Regions from separate parts of the Exiguobacterium sp. Helios genome, predicted to be linked through region 2. Evidence: riboswitches for the same ligand, from Rfam matches in the RefSeq annotation. Region 2 holds a riboswitch; each other region holds the start of a gene.
What was found. Region 2 has a riboswitch for S-adenosylmethionine ahead of HNY42_RS00985 (amino acid permease). Riboswitches for the same ligand answer to the same signal wherever they lie in the genome.

Region 1: it holds a riboswitch for S-adenosylmethionine, as region 2 does, so the genes downstream of both, HNY42_RS03650 (2,3-diketo-5-methylthiopentyl-1-phosphate enolase) here and HNY42_RS00985 (amino acid permease) in region 2, are expected to answer to the same signal.
Region 3: it holds a riboswitch for S-adenosylmethionine, as region 2 does, so the genes downstream of both, HNY42_RS13455 (methionine ABC transporter ATP-binding protein) here and HNY42_RS00985 (amino acid permease) in region 2, are expected to answer to the same signal.

What each region holds. Positions count from the first base shown of each region.
Region 1 covers NZ_CP053557.1:689,228-693,427, forward strand. The annotation lists gene HNY42_RS03640 (methylthioribulose 1-phosphate dehydratase) at 1-11, opposite strand, end outside; gene HNY42_RS03645 (2-hydroxy-3-keto-5-methylthiopentenyl-1-phosphate phosphatase) at 8-667, opposite strand; gene HNY42_RS03650 (2,3-diketo-5-methylthiopentyl-1-phosphate enolase) at 664-1,854, opposite strand; SAM riboswitch class I at 1,935-2,036, opposite strand; SAM riboswitch class I at 2,245-2,347, shown strand; gene mtnK (S-methyl-5-thioribose kinase) at 2,426-3,595, shown strand; gene mtnA (S-methyl-5-thioribose-1-phosphate isomerase) at 3,592-4,200, shown strand, end outside.
Region 2 covers NZ_CP053557.1:184,357-188,556, forward strand. The annotation lists gene mmuM (homocysteine S-methyltransferase) at 1-238, opposite strand, end outside; gene HNY42_RS00985 (amino acid permease) at 213-1,613, opposite strand; SAM riboswitch class I at 1,698-1,799, opposite strand; gene HNY42_RS00990 (polysaccharide pyruvyl transferase family protein) at 1,909-3,327, opposite strand; gene HNY42_RS00995 (ketopantoate reductase family protein) at 3,527-4,200, opposite strand, start outside.
Region 3 covers NZ_CP053557.1:2,586,811-2,591,010, reverse strand. The annotation lists gene HNY42_RS13465 (PLP-dependent cysteine synthase family protein) at 1-704, shown strand, start outside; gene HNY42_RS13460 (bifunctional cystathionine gamma-lyase/homocysteine desulfhydrase) at 697-1,863, shown strand; SAM riboswitch class I at 1,923-2,028, shown strand; gene HNY42_RS13455 (methionine ABC transporter ATP-binding protein) at 2,109-3,131, shown strand; gene HNY42_RS13450 (methionine ABC transporter permease) at 3,128-3,793, shown strand; gene HNY42_RS13445 (MetQ/NlpA family ABC transporter substrate-binding protein) at 3,828-4,200, shown strand, end outside.

The DNA.
Region 1 (4,200 bases), 500 kb from region 2:
AAGAATGTCATGCATGCACCCCCGTGGTCTGTAAGTGTTTGACGATGTCATAAAACGTTTCAAACGGCGTATAGGGAATACCGTGCTGTTCACAGAGTGTTATCAGATAATCCCGGGCATAGACGTGATCAGCCTTTTTCGCCAGTTCAAAATCCGTCACGGAATCGCCGATTGCGATGATCGAATCGCCGTCCTGCTTCAACTTCCGGGCGATTGACGTTTTACAACAGCCGCATTGATTGTTGCATGCCGCATCGCAAGCGTGTGGCCATTCAATCCGGACCGTCTCTTCACTGAAGTCACTGCCGTTGCAGTAAATCGTTTCATCTGTCAGTAAATCGGCAAGAATCGGTTGGACAAAAAAGTCAATCCCGCCGCTGACAATCGCAAAGTCGATTCCGTTTGATTTGGCAAAGGCGAGTAAGGTGTCGAAGCCGGGACGGATGACTGCCCGATTAATCAAAAAATCGATATACTCCTGTTTTCGATCTGAGGGCAACAATCGGAACATCTGTCCGACCCCGGACCGGATCGACAGCGAACGGTCGAGCACACCTTTTTTTAATGGTTCAAATGCTTCTTGCGGGGCAAACTCTTTCATCAAGGCGATGATGTTGTCGTGTTCCGTCACCGTGCCGTCGAAGTCACATAAAATCCGAGTCGTCATTTCGTGATCCCCCAGGCGTCAAGGGCGACCCGTAATTCTTCCTGCCGCGTTGCGGCACTTGTCAGCGATTCTCCGGTCAGTGCGGCGTCGAGCGCCTGACGGAATGCAAGGACACCGGCCGCTGCCCCTTGCGGATGACCGTGAACGCCGCCTCCGGCATTGATGACCGAATCGGTACCGAAATCACGGACGAGCTGAGCGACGAGGCCGGGATGGATGCCGGCGGACGGAACCGGCAGAATCGTCTTCGTTTCTCCGATTCGCGTCGCTTCAACGGCGATCCCGCGGGCCAAATCTTTGGCGAGTGCAACGTTACCATAGGGAGACGGGAACAATGTCAAGTCAGCACCGGCCAGTCGGGGTAACGTTCCAAGCAGAACAGGAGCCGAAATACCGTATTCAGGACTTGCGATCAAGGCACCGCTTAAGGCCGGGTGATTAAAAATCGGGACGGAAATGTCCGCATCGGCAGCCAACTCGCGCAGGACATCGAGTCCGTATGTAAACGTGTTGAGCAGGAAGGCCGTGGCACCTGCTTCAATCAGGCGTTTTGCCTGTTCCTTCAAGCCGAAGACGGGACCGCTTAACGTAATCGCATAAAGCGCCCGTTTGCCGGTGCGTTCATAATGGGCGTCGAGGACTTCCCGTCCGATCCGTGCCCGGTCGAGTGCCGGCGTCAACGGATTGTCGTATAGAATCTCATCATCTTTAACGAGATCGATGCCGCCCGCGAGCTGTGCTTCGAGTTGTTCCCGTAAAAAGACGAGGTCCCGTCCGATGACTCCTTTAAATATGCTCATCAACAGGGGACGGTCATGGACCTGAATCAATTGACGGACTCCTTCAATCCCGAATTTGGCACCGGGAAAGTCGTTCGTGAATGACGGGGGAAGCTGTAAGTCGGTTAACTTGATTTGTCCATCGAGCGACAGTTTACCGAAGACCGTCGTTAAGATAGCGGAAAAGTCCCGTGAGACGTTGTGTTCCGGATAACGGATCGTAATGTAACCTTTGCCGTCATGTTCTTCTGTATGGACGACCTGTCCTTTAAAGGATTCCAGTTGTTGTTGTTCCAAGTGATTTAAATCGGTCCATGAACCGACCGTCAGACCGAGCGCGATTTGCTCTGCCCGTTTCGGCAACTGATCGGTCGTTCCGAGTTGGTATGTTGCGGTAATGTACGCCATATGAATCGTCTCTCCCTTATTGAAAAATACAAAAATGGTCCCTCGTCAATGACAAGAGACCATGAAAAATTGCGCGTGGACTCTTATCTGTCAGCGTATTAGCTGCAAGAATTAGCACCGTGCCAAGTGGTCGGTTGCTGCGACATCGTAGGGCTCGTCCCTCCGTCTGCTCTTGATAAGAATTGGATGAAATTGTGAAATCTAATTGCAATTTTTACATGAGATCCATCACTTGTCAAACTATATTTTGAAAATTTATTTTTTTGAAAATACTTCTTCTATAGACGGTTCCGTTTTTGAATCCGTTTCACTAAAAATTGGAATTGACAGACGGCCAGCAACGCACGTAGTATTCAAATCAACATCAAATCACATGACAACTACATATGACTCTTATCGTGAGTTGGCAGAGGGAATTGGCCCGAAGACGCCGCAGCAACCGACCATCCGGCACGGTGCTACATCCAACAGACATTCGTCTGAGAGATAAGAGGACGGAGTATTCTGCCGCGCCTCTTTTCTTTGACGAAAAGAGGCGTTTTTTCGTGTGATCAACAAGGAGGAAACCAGAATGGGATACCAAGCATTTACAGTACAGGACGCGATTGAACGGGTCCGGACACTCGGATTAATCGGCAATGAACCGGTGACGGCAGAAGAGATCGGGGACGGGAATTTAAATCTCGTTTTCCGGATTCAGGAAGGAGAAAAACGGCTGATTTTAAAGCAGGCGTTGCCATATGCGAAAGTCGTCGGGGAAAGCTGGCCGCTGTCGCTCGAACGGGCCTGGATTGAACAATCGGCCTTAAAAGAATTCGCAAAAGTCGCTGTTCCTTTCGTTCCGCACGTCTACCATGCGAGCAAGGAAGAAGCGTTTACGGTGATGGAGGATTTGTCGCATTTAACGATCGCCCGGACCGGCTTGCTCGAAGGGGAAAAGTATCCGTTACTCGCGGAACACATCGGTTCGTACCTGGCGCGGACACTGTTTTATACGTCGGATTTTGCGCTTGGACCGGTCGCGAAAAAACAAGTGGCGCGGAACTACTACAATCCGGATCTCTGTGATATCACGGAAAAATTGATCTTCACAGACCCGTTTTATGATGCGGAAACGAATGCGATTGAAGCAGGCCTCGAAGCGGAAGCGGTTCGGTTATGGCAGGATGCAGAACTGAAACGCGAAGTCGCGAAACTGGAAACACTGTTCATCACAAAAGGTGATGCATTATTGCACGGTGACTTACATACCGGAAGTATTTTTGCTTCAGCCGATGAAACGAAAGTCATCGATCCCGAGTTCGCCTTTTACGGACCGTTTGGTTTTGATGTCGGACAATTCATCGCCCATCTCTGCTTTGCCGCGTATCCAAACTATGCCGAGTTACGGGATGGACGGGTGAAGGATATCGATACGTTTTGGCTGACCTTTGCGTCGACGTTCAAAGCATTATGGGAACGCGAAGCGGTAGAGCCGTTCCGTTCGGCGGGCGGACTTGTCGACGATGTCCTCAGTACGATTTTACAGGACGCACTGGGCTTTGCCGGTTGTGAGTTGATCCGGCGGACGATTGGATTGGCACCGGTTGCGGACCTCGAGAACATCACGGACGCGGGGGAACGACTTGAGCGGAAACGTCATGCGTTACGTCTTGGAGTGGCATTGATCAAACGCCGGACCGAATGCAAGACGTTCACCGATTTACGGAACTTCGATTTGACGGAGGAACTCAGCCGATGAGCCAATTCGTCCAAAGCATCATCTATGACAACGGGACGGTGACGATTTTGGATCAGACCCGGCTCCCGGAAGAAGAACGATACGAGGTTATCCATGACTTGGCGCAAGCGATTGACGCCATCAAACAATTACGTGTCCGCGGTGCCCCGGCCATCAGCCTGTTCGGCGGCTTCATCCTTGTGCAGGAAGCATTCCGCCGGACGACAGGGTCACTTTCTGAAGCGAAACAGGAACTGTTGACGGTGTCGGCCCAATTGCTCGCAACCCGGCCGACGGCGGTCAATTTGCGGAACGTGCTTGATGAGCTGAATCAAATTATTGTCTCGAGTACGGCGCTTGCCGAGTTACCAAAACGGTTGGAACAAAAGGCGCTCGAACTGTATGAAACGGATGCCAAGACATCCCGGCAAATCGGGATCCACGCATTGGAATTATTTGAGTCCGGTGACCGGGTTCTGACGATTTGTAATGCCGGATCGATTGCGACAGCGGCTTACGGGACGGCACTTGCCCCGTTTTATCTCGCGAAAGAACAGGAAATTCTGCTCTCCGTTTATGCATCGGAAACGCGGCCGTTACTGCAGGGAGCGCGTCTGACGACATGG
Region 2 (4,200 bases):
TGAAGCCGGCGACACTCGCTTGGTAGCTGGACGTGATGGCACAATCCGCCCCGATTTTAAAATAATCCGCATGGACGCGGTGAATCTGTTCCGGTTCTTCAAGCAGTACCCGGGCCGACCAAAGCGGATCATCGAGATTTCTCCCATGGCGTTCAAGTTCCGTCGCCAGTGCTCCGTCCAATAAAATATAGGGTTTTTCTTTTAACAGTTGTTCAACTGGATTGTTGTTCTTTGACATCTTCCACACTCCGTTTCCATGATGTTTTTGTCAGATGATGAACGATGTAACAGACCGCGATAAACGGAACCCCGAAATAGAGGGCGACCCGTTGCGTCGGATCAAAGGCGATTCCGATCAATGAAGCCAAACACATTAAAAACGACAGAATCGGTACAAACGGATACCAGGGCGTCCGGTAAACCAAATCGTTTAGATCATGCCCCTCTTGCAGATAGCGCTTGCGGAACATGAACTGTGAGGCGCTGATACTCATCCAGACAACGACGACTGCCAGTCCCGAGATCGAGACAAGCGCAATGTAGACGGAACCCGGTGCATAGACGCTGGAGAACAGGGCAAGCAGACCACCGAGCATACTGAAGAGAACGGCACGTATCGGCACTCCGCTCGCATTTAATTTAGAAAAGTACGGCGTAATCATCCGTTGATCGGATAAAGACCAGAGCATCCGTGATGCGGCATACAGACCCGAGTTCGCTGCTGACAAAATCGCGGTCAGGATGACGAAGTTCATGATGTCTGCTGCAAACGGAAGACCGATCCGTTCAAACACAGCAACGAATGGACTTTCAAGCACTCCTTTTGAATCATTTGGTAACAGAATCGCAAGAACAATGATCGTCCCGACAAAAAATAAGACGAGCCGGAAGACTGTTGTTCGAATGGCGAGAGGAACCGTCCGTTTCGGATCGACCGCCTCACCTGCTGCAATCCCGATTAACTCTGTTCCGGAATAGGCAAAGTTAACGGCAAGCATCGTCATCAAGATCGCGAACGCTCCGTTCGGAAACAGGCCCCCCTCCGTCAACGGAGCGAGAAGCGGTGCTTGTGAGCCGTCCGCGAGGGGCAAGAATCCGACGATTGCTGCTGTTCCTAAGACGATGAACACTAAAATCGTCAGCACCTTGACGGCAGAAAACCAAAATTCAACTTCCGCGAACAAGCGGACCGTCAAGACATTGATGCCTAAAATCATGACGACGAATAAAGCACTGAACAGCCAGACCGGAACATCCGGAAACCAGCGTTGCATCAATAAACCGGCTGCCGTAAATTCCGAACCGAGCGCGACCGTCCAAGTCAGCCAGTAAAGCCAGGCGACGGTATAGCCTGTTCCGGATCCAATATATTTCGTCGCGTAGCTGTGAAAGGCACCCGTCTCCGGCATATGTACCGCCAGCTCCCCTAGACAAAGCATTACCAGATAAACCGCCAGCGCTCCGACCAGGTAAGATAAAATCGTGCCGACCCGACCGGCCTGCTCGAGCGTATAGCCTGTACTTAAAAATAATCCGGTCCCGATGACACCGCCGAGTGACAACATGACGATATGCCGGGATTCCATTTTCCGCCGAAACGTTCCTTCTTTCATTGCTCCTCCACACTCCTCTTTTTCTCGTTAAACTAAAAAAAAACGCACCCACATGCATGGGTGCGTCGGTCGACAATCAAAGGAAGCTTATCGATCGGGTACAACACCCGCAGGAATTAGCACAGTATCTTTCGACCTGTTGCTGAGGCTTCAAAGGGCCAGTCCCTCCACCTCTCTGGATAAGAATGTAATTTTTCATAACAGTACCAACCCTGTTTTGAATTGTCAACACAATTCAGAATTTATCATGTAAAAAAAAACGCCTTACACCAAAACGGTATAAGACGTCTGTCGCTTATTTCTTCGCAAACAAATCAGCTGTCTTCAATGCCATGCGAACCGCTTTCCGGTTCAATGTGCCTTGTTGATGCTTCATTTCTTTTGTTTGACTGTTCAACTTGCCTTGAAGTGATTTGATTTTCTTATCTTTTTCAGCCATTTTCGCTTTATCGCGTTTTTGAGCTGCCACGATTTTTTGTTCTTCTGCTGGGAAGTATGATTCAAAACGTGAAACAGCTTCTTCGATACTGATTCCTGTGATCGGTTTAACGACCGGAAGCAACTCTGCTTTGGCCATTTCACGATCAAACGGAACGTTCTCCGGATAGTTCGTTTCTTTGTAGATGTGTTCTAGATCATTTGTATTCAGGAATTCCACGAAGTTATCAAAGTTACGTGCTTGAACACGTGTCGGACTTTGGAAGTCAGCCGACTCAATCACATCCGACAAGCGTGTGCTGTCTGTGATGTCATTTGCCCAAATGTGTGTCAATTGGTGATAATCCGTTAATTCGCGCATCCGTGCATCTTTCGGAATCAGGATACTTGGCGTTCCGGCAAGTGTTGCCGTGATGTTACCGTGAAGACGTGCTCCGAAGCTGAAGTCAGCTTCTTTCAAGAAGTCGATCCATGTCTGCGCGTTTAAGAAGAAGCGGACACGGTCGTTCATGTAAGTCGGATCCGACATCTTGACCGGATAGTTCGTGACGGATAAGTCAGCAATCGGATGTGTTCCTGTGTACGTCAAACGCAACTCTTTCATCCATTGCGGGATGAAGTAGTGGTTCGGGTACTCTTCCATTCCGCGTGTGATGAAGTTAAGGACGTTTTGCGGTGCAAGACGTGACGAGTTGACACCGATCATTGAATCTTTTGTGATATTCGTTTCACGAATTTTCAAATCACGACCAAACGCATACATCGATGGGCAACCGATGACTTTGTGATCGATTCCTTCGCGGAAACCAAGACGCGTCAAATATTTTGATGTGATTTCGCCGCGAAGTCCAAGCATGCTTGAGCGCTCAAGAACTGCGCTGACAAACGCTTTAACGTCTTCATCAAATGAGAAACCGTCGTTTAAATTCGCTTCAAACGGTGCGCGTAAACCGACACCGATGACGACGACCGGAATCTTTAGTTTTTTAATCAATTTTGTATATTTACGAAGTGTCGGGACGAATTCTTTACGGAATGCATCAGCGAGTGGAATGACATATAAATCGAAGTTCGCATTGATTTCATCTGCACGCTCTTCTTCATAGTAGTAGTAATCCGGTGTGATCGTCGTGCCCTCTGTCATCAAGGTGCGGAAAATACTGTATTGATAAATCAGGTTTCCGACGTTCCCTCCGATTGAGTTATGCTTCATCAAATATTCTGCGTCGAACTGTTCAAACGGTGTCATACCCGCACGGATAATAATACGTTTCATGTAAAATAATTCCCCTCTCACTTCTGTTTTCATTTAAAAAATATAAAATATATTTTGCTTTTTTAACCATCTTGTCTTTTCAAGGATAGTTGAATGCAATTCAGCAAGTCAACGAATAGCTGAAAACTACACATTATTGTGGATTATGAAAAATATAGGCTCAATACAACCTAACGAATATTCCCTATATAACAACTAGTTAAACATCTTTTCTCGACATACGATAAATTTCGAGATTTGCATAAATCGCCGGCAACATCACTTGCGTCGCTTCATCTTTCGAAAGAAGTGTGCCGAACAAATGAGCTGACTCGACTTCATTACCTTTCTCCATGTCACGTTGTAAGGACGACTTCATCGTTTCATCCATTTGTGCGATCTGTTGCTGTTGGATCTGTTCAATCCCATCACTGAACACAGCACCTTGGCGTTCCATCGCTTCTTTGGCTTCCGTTGCCAGGCGGCGGATCATCATCATTCCTTCTTCCTGCGAACGAATCGGACCGATTGCTGAACGGAAAAGCGACGTCACACCGGAAAACGTCGTGATGAACAGATACTTATTCCACATATCGCTGGTAATCGAGTCCGAGTATTTAATCGGCGCTAGTGTCCCCTCTAGGTGCTGCTTCAGTTCTTCCAAACGGTCTGGCCGGGTTCCCGGTAACGGACCGAATAATAAATGATGGGACGGACTCGTCTGTACGATGTGTCCTTGTGCATCAAGCGTTGATTCGATGAAGCAGAGTCCGCCCAGTACACGTTCCGCTCCGAAGTGTTGCTCCAGTTGCTTTAAATGTGCCATTCCGTTTAGCAACGGCAAAATATATGTATCAGTTGCGACGAACGGTTTGATGTCCTCTAACACCTGCT
Region 3 (4,200 bases), 640 kb from region 2:
CCGGCATCGGTTTGGCGCTCGCCGCCAAAAAGTATGATTTACATGTCATCTGTGTCGTTCCGGAAAAGTTCAGCCAGGAGAAACAGACGTTGATGCGGGCACTCGGCGCGACTGTCGTCAACACACCGACTGAGCTCGATATGCAGGGCGCGATTGATAAAGCAAAAGAACTCGGACAAACGATTCCGAACAGTTATGTTCCGCTTCAATTCGAAAACGAAGAAAATCCGGTCACGTATCAGCGGACACTTGGTCCTGAGCTGATGGCGGAACTGGATCAGATTGATTGGTTCGTTGCCGGATGCGGGTCAGGCGGAACGTTTGCCGGAACAGCGGCCTATTTAAAAGAACGTCTCGGGACGAAAGGTGCAATCGTCGAACCGGAAGGCTCGGTCCTCAACGGGGGACCAGCCGGACCGCATAAGACGGAAGGTATCGGGACGGCCAAATGGCCAAGCCTCGTCTCGCGTGACTTAGTAGATGAAATTCATACGATTTCAGATCATGATGCCTTCACGAAAGTCCATGAATTGGCGGCTCGTGAAGGATTGCTCGTCGGCAGTTCGGCCGGCGCGGCACTCGTGGCAGCACTTGATCTGGCACATCGTTTTCCAGGCAGTACCATCGTCACCGTCTTCGCGGACAGTGCCGAACGGTATTTAAGCCAACAAATCTTTGAAAAGGTGGACGAGACACATGCGTAAAAAGACAGCATTGATTCATGGAGGAACAGGCGTCGATCGAGCAACAGGTGCCGTTACACCCCCGATTTATCAAACAAGCACATACAAACAGGAAAAAATCGGTCAGTTAAAAGAAGGATATGAGTATTCCCGGACAGCGAACCCGACACGGACGAGCATCGAACGTCTGATTGCCGATCTTGAAGGCGGTGCACGCGGTTTTGCCTTCGGATCAGGGATGGCAGCGATTCACGCTGTCTTTAACCTGCTCGAATCAGGTGACCACATCGTCATGACCGATGACGTCTACGGCGGGACATTCCGTTTGATGCAGCGTGTCTTACCGAAGTTCAACATCCAAGTGACATTCGTCGATACGACGGATCTCGCGGCGACAGAAGCTGCGGTGCAAGACAACACGAAGATGCTGTATGTCGAAACACCGACGAACCCGTTGTTGAAAGTTACAGATATCGCAGCAGTTGCTGAGATCGCGAAACGCAACAACTTGAAACTTGTCGTCGACAACACGTTTGCGACACCATACCTGCAGCAACCACTCGCACTCGGTGCAGATATCGTTCTTCACAGCGCGACAAAATACATCGGCGGTCACTCGGACGTCGTCGCCGGACTTGTCGTTGTCAACAGCGACGAGCTCGGAGAAGATCTTCACTTCATCCAGAACTCGACCGGCGGTATTCTTGGACCGCAGGACAGCTTCCTGCTCGTCCGTGGATTACGGACGCTTGGTATCCGGATGGATGCAATCGAAGAAACATCACACGATCTTGTTCAGTTCTTAAAGGAACAGGACGTCGTTTCAAACATCTTCTATCCGGGACTGGCATCACATCCGGGTCACGCGACACAACAGAAACAGGCGACCGGTTTCGGCGGAATGATCAGTTTTGATGTCGGTTCAGCAGAAAATGCGGAGAAACTCGTCGAAGCGACACATTTCTTCACATTGGCTGAAAGTCTTGGAGCGGTCGAGAGTTTGATTTCCGTTCCGGCACGGATGACGCATGCGTCGATTCCGGCAGAGCGTCGCGCAGAACTCGGAATTACAGATGGTCTCGTTCGGATCTCGGTCGGTCTTGAGGACGCGGAAGACTTGAAAGAAGATTTGGCACGTGCTTTCAGTCTGCTTCAGCCGGTTTCAGAAAAAACTGTTTGACAAGCAAAATAACCCCTGCTAATATTCAGATTATATTAAAAATAACTAAATACCGATAACTCTTATCGAGAGTGGTGGAGGGACTGGCCCGATGAAACCCGGCAACCGCGGAATTTATTCCGAAGTGGTGCTAATTCCAGCAGACGATTGTCTGCAAGATGAGAGCAAATGGTTTTGTGTACTGAAAAAGTGCGCGCGTTTGCTCTAAAACGTGCGCACTTTTTTTATGTTTAGGAGGGACCGTATTGATTCGCTTACAGGATGTAGGAAAGATTTATCGCTCGAAGCGCGGATCGGTTGAAGCCGTCGTCAATGTCGACTTGTCAATCGAGCGCGGTGAAATTTTTGGAATAATCGGTTATTCAGGGGCAGGGAAATCAACACTGATTCGTTTGCTGAACATGCTGGAGGCACCGACGAGCGGATCGATTCAAATCGACGGTGTCGAAATGACGACGCTCAAACCGAAAGAATTACGCGGCGTCCGCAAAAATGTCTCAATGGTATTCCAGCACTTTAATCTGCTGTGGTCACGGACCGTTGAAGAAAACATCATGTTCCCGCTCGAACTCGGCGGTTATCCGAAAGCCCGTCGCAAAGAACGAGTTGCTGAACTGATTCAACTCGTCGGACTCGACGGACGCGAAGGTGCTTACCCGTCGCAACTGTCAGGTGGACAAAAACAACGGGTCGGGATTGCCCGGGCACTGGCATCCAACCCAGATGTCTTACTCTGTGACGAAGCGACCAGTGCGCTGGATCCGAAAACGACGGACTCGATCCTCGAGTTGCTTGTCGACATCAACAAAAAATTAAAACTGACAATCGTCTTGATTACACATGAGATGCACGTCATTCAGAAAATCTGTCACCGGGTTGCCGTCATGGAAGCCGGGAAAATCGTCGAACAGGGACCGGTCGCAGAAGTGTTCCGTCACCCGAAACAGGCGATGACAAAAGAGTTCGTCAAACAGTTGACGTCACCATCTGAAAACGAATTGACGTTTGCGAAATTACGCGAACGCTACCCGACCGGAAAAATCGTCCAGCTGACGTTCGTCGGTTCGACGGCGGAAAGTCCGATCCTGGCCGAAGTCATGAAAGACTCGAACTTATTATTCAATATCATCGGCGGAAACGTCGGACAGACGCAGGACGGGGCACTTGGAACGCTGTTCATTCAGCTGCTCGGGTCGGAACAGGAAGCACAAGCGGTCATCGCCAAACTTCAAGCGAGTGACGTTGAAGTGGAGGTGGATCACCGATGAGTACATTTTTTACAGATGTGGATTGGGATATGGTTTGGGAAGCAACCCGCAGTACCGTCTATATGACGGCTGTTGCAGGACTCGCGACGTTCGTCCTCGGACTGGCGATCGGTCTGTTGTTATATGCGACGAACGAAGAATTGTTGTTTAAAAACCGGACACTCTATTCCGTACTCAGCTTTTTAGTCAATATATTCCGCTCGATCCCGTTTATCATTCTATTGATTCTGTTGATCCCGATCACGAAAATCATCGTCGGGTCATTCTTAGGACCAACGGCTGCATTACCTGCGTTAATTCTCGGTGCAGCACCGTTTTACGGCCGGATGGTCGAACTGGCACTTCGTGAAGTCGATAAGGGTGTCATCGAGGCGGCTGAATCGATGGGCGCAACGAAGTTCCAAATTATCTATAAAGTCCTGATTCCGGAAGCTTTGCCGGCAATCATCTCAGGAATCACCGTTACGCTTGTCGCACTCGTCGGTTACACGGCAATGGCCGGGTTAGCCGGTGGTGGTGGACTGGGAGACATGGCCTTCATCGAAGGATTCCAGCGTTCACAAAATAACATCACCGTCATCGCGACACTGTTGATTCTTGTCATCGTCTTCATCATTCAAATTATCGGTGACCTGCTTGTCAAAGCCATCGATAAACGGTAATACCTATCTTATTTAACCTTGGGAGGAATCATTCATGAAACTTTGGAAAAAATTCGTCGGCACAGCAGCCGTATCGGTCTTAGCAGTCAGTCTTGCAGCATGCGGAGAAGAATCTTCTTCAGGCGGCGGCGATTCAAAAACACTCGTCATCGGAGCGTCAAACGTTCCTCATGCTCAAATCTTGGAGCATGTTCAAAAAGAATATGAAGCAAAAGGCTATAAACTCGAAATCAAGAAGTTTCAGGATTATGTTCTTCCGAACAAAGCATTGGCTGAAAAAGAAATCGATGCGAACTATTTCCAACACGTGCCGTACCTTGAGCAACAGGAAAAAGAAAACAAAGACTATAAATTCGCGAGTGCCGGCGGCGTTCACGTTGAACCGCTCGGTGTCTATTCTAAAAAAT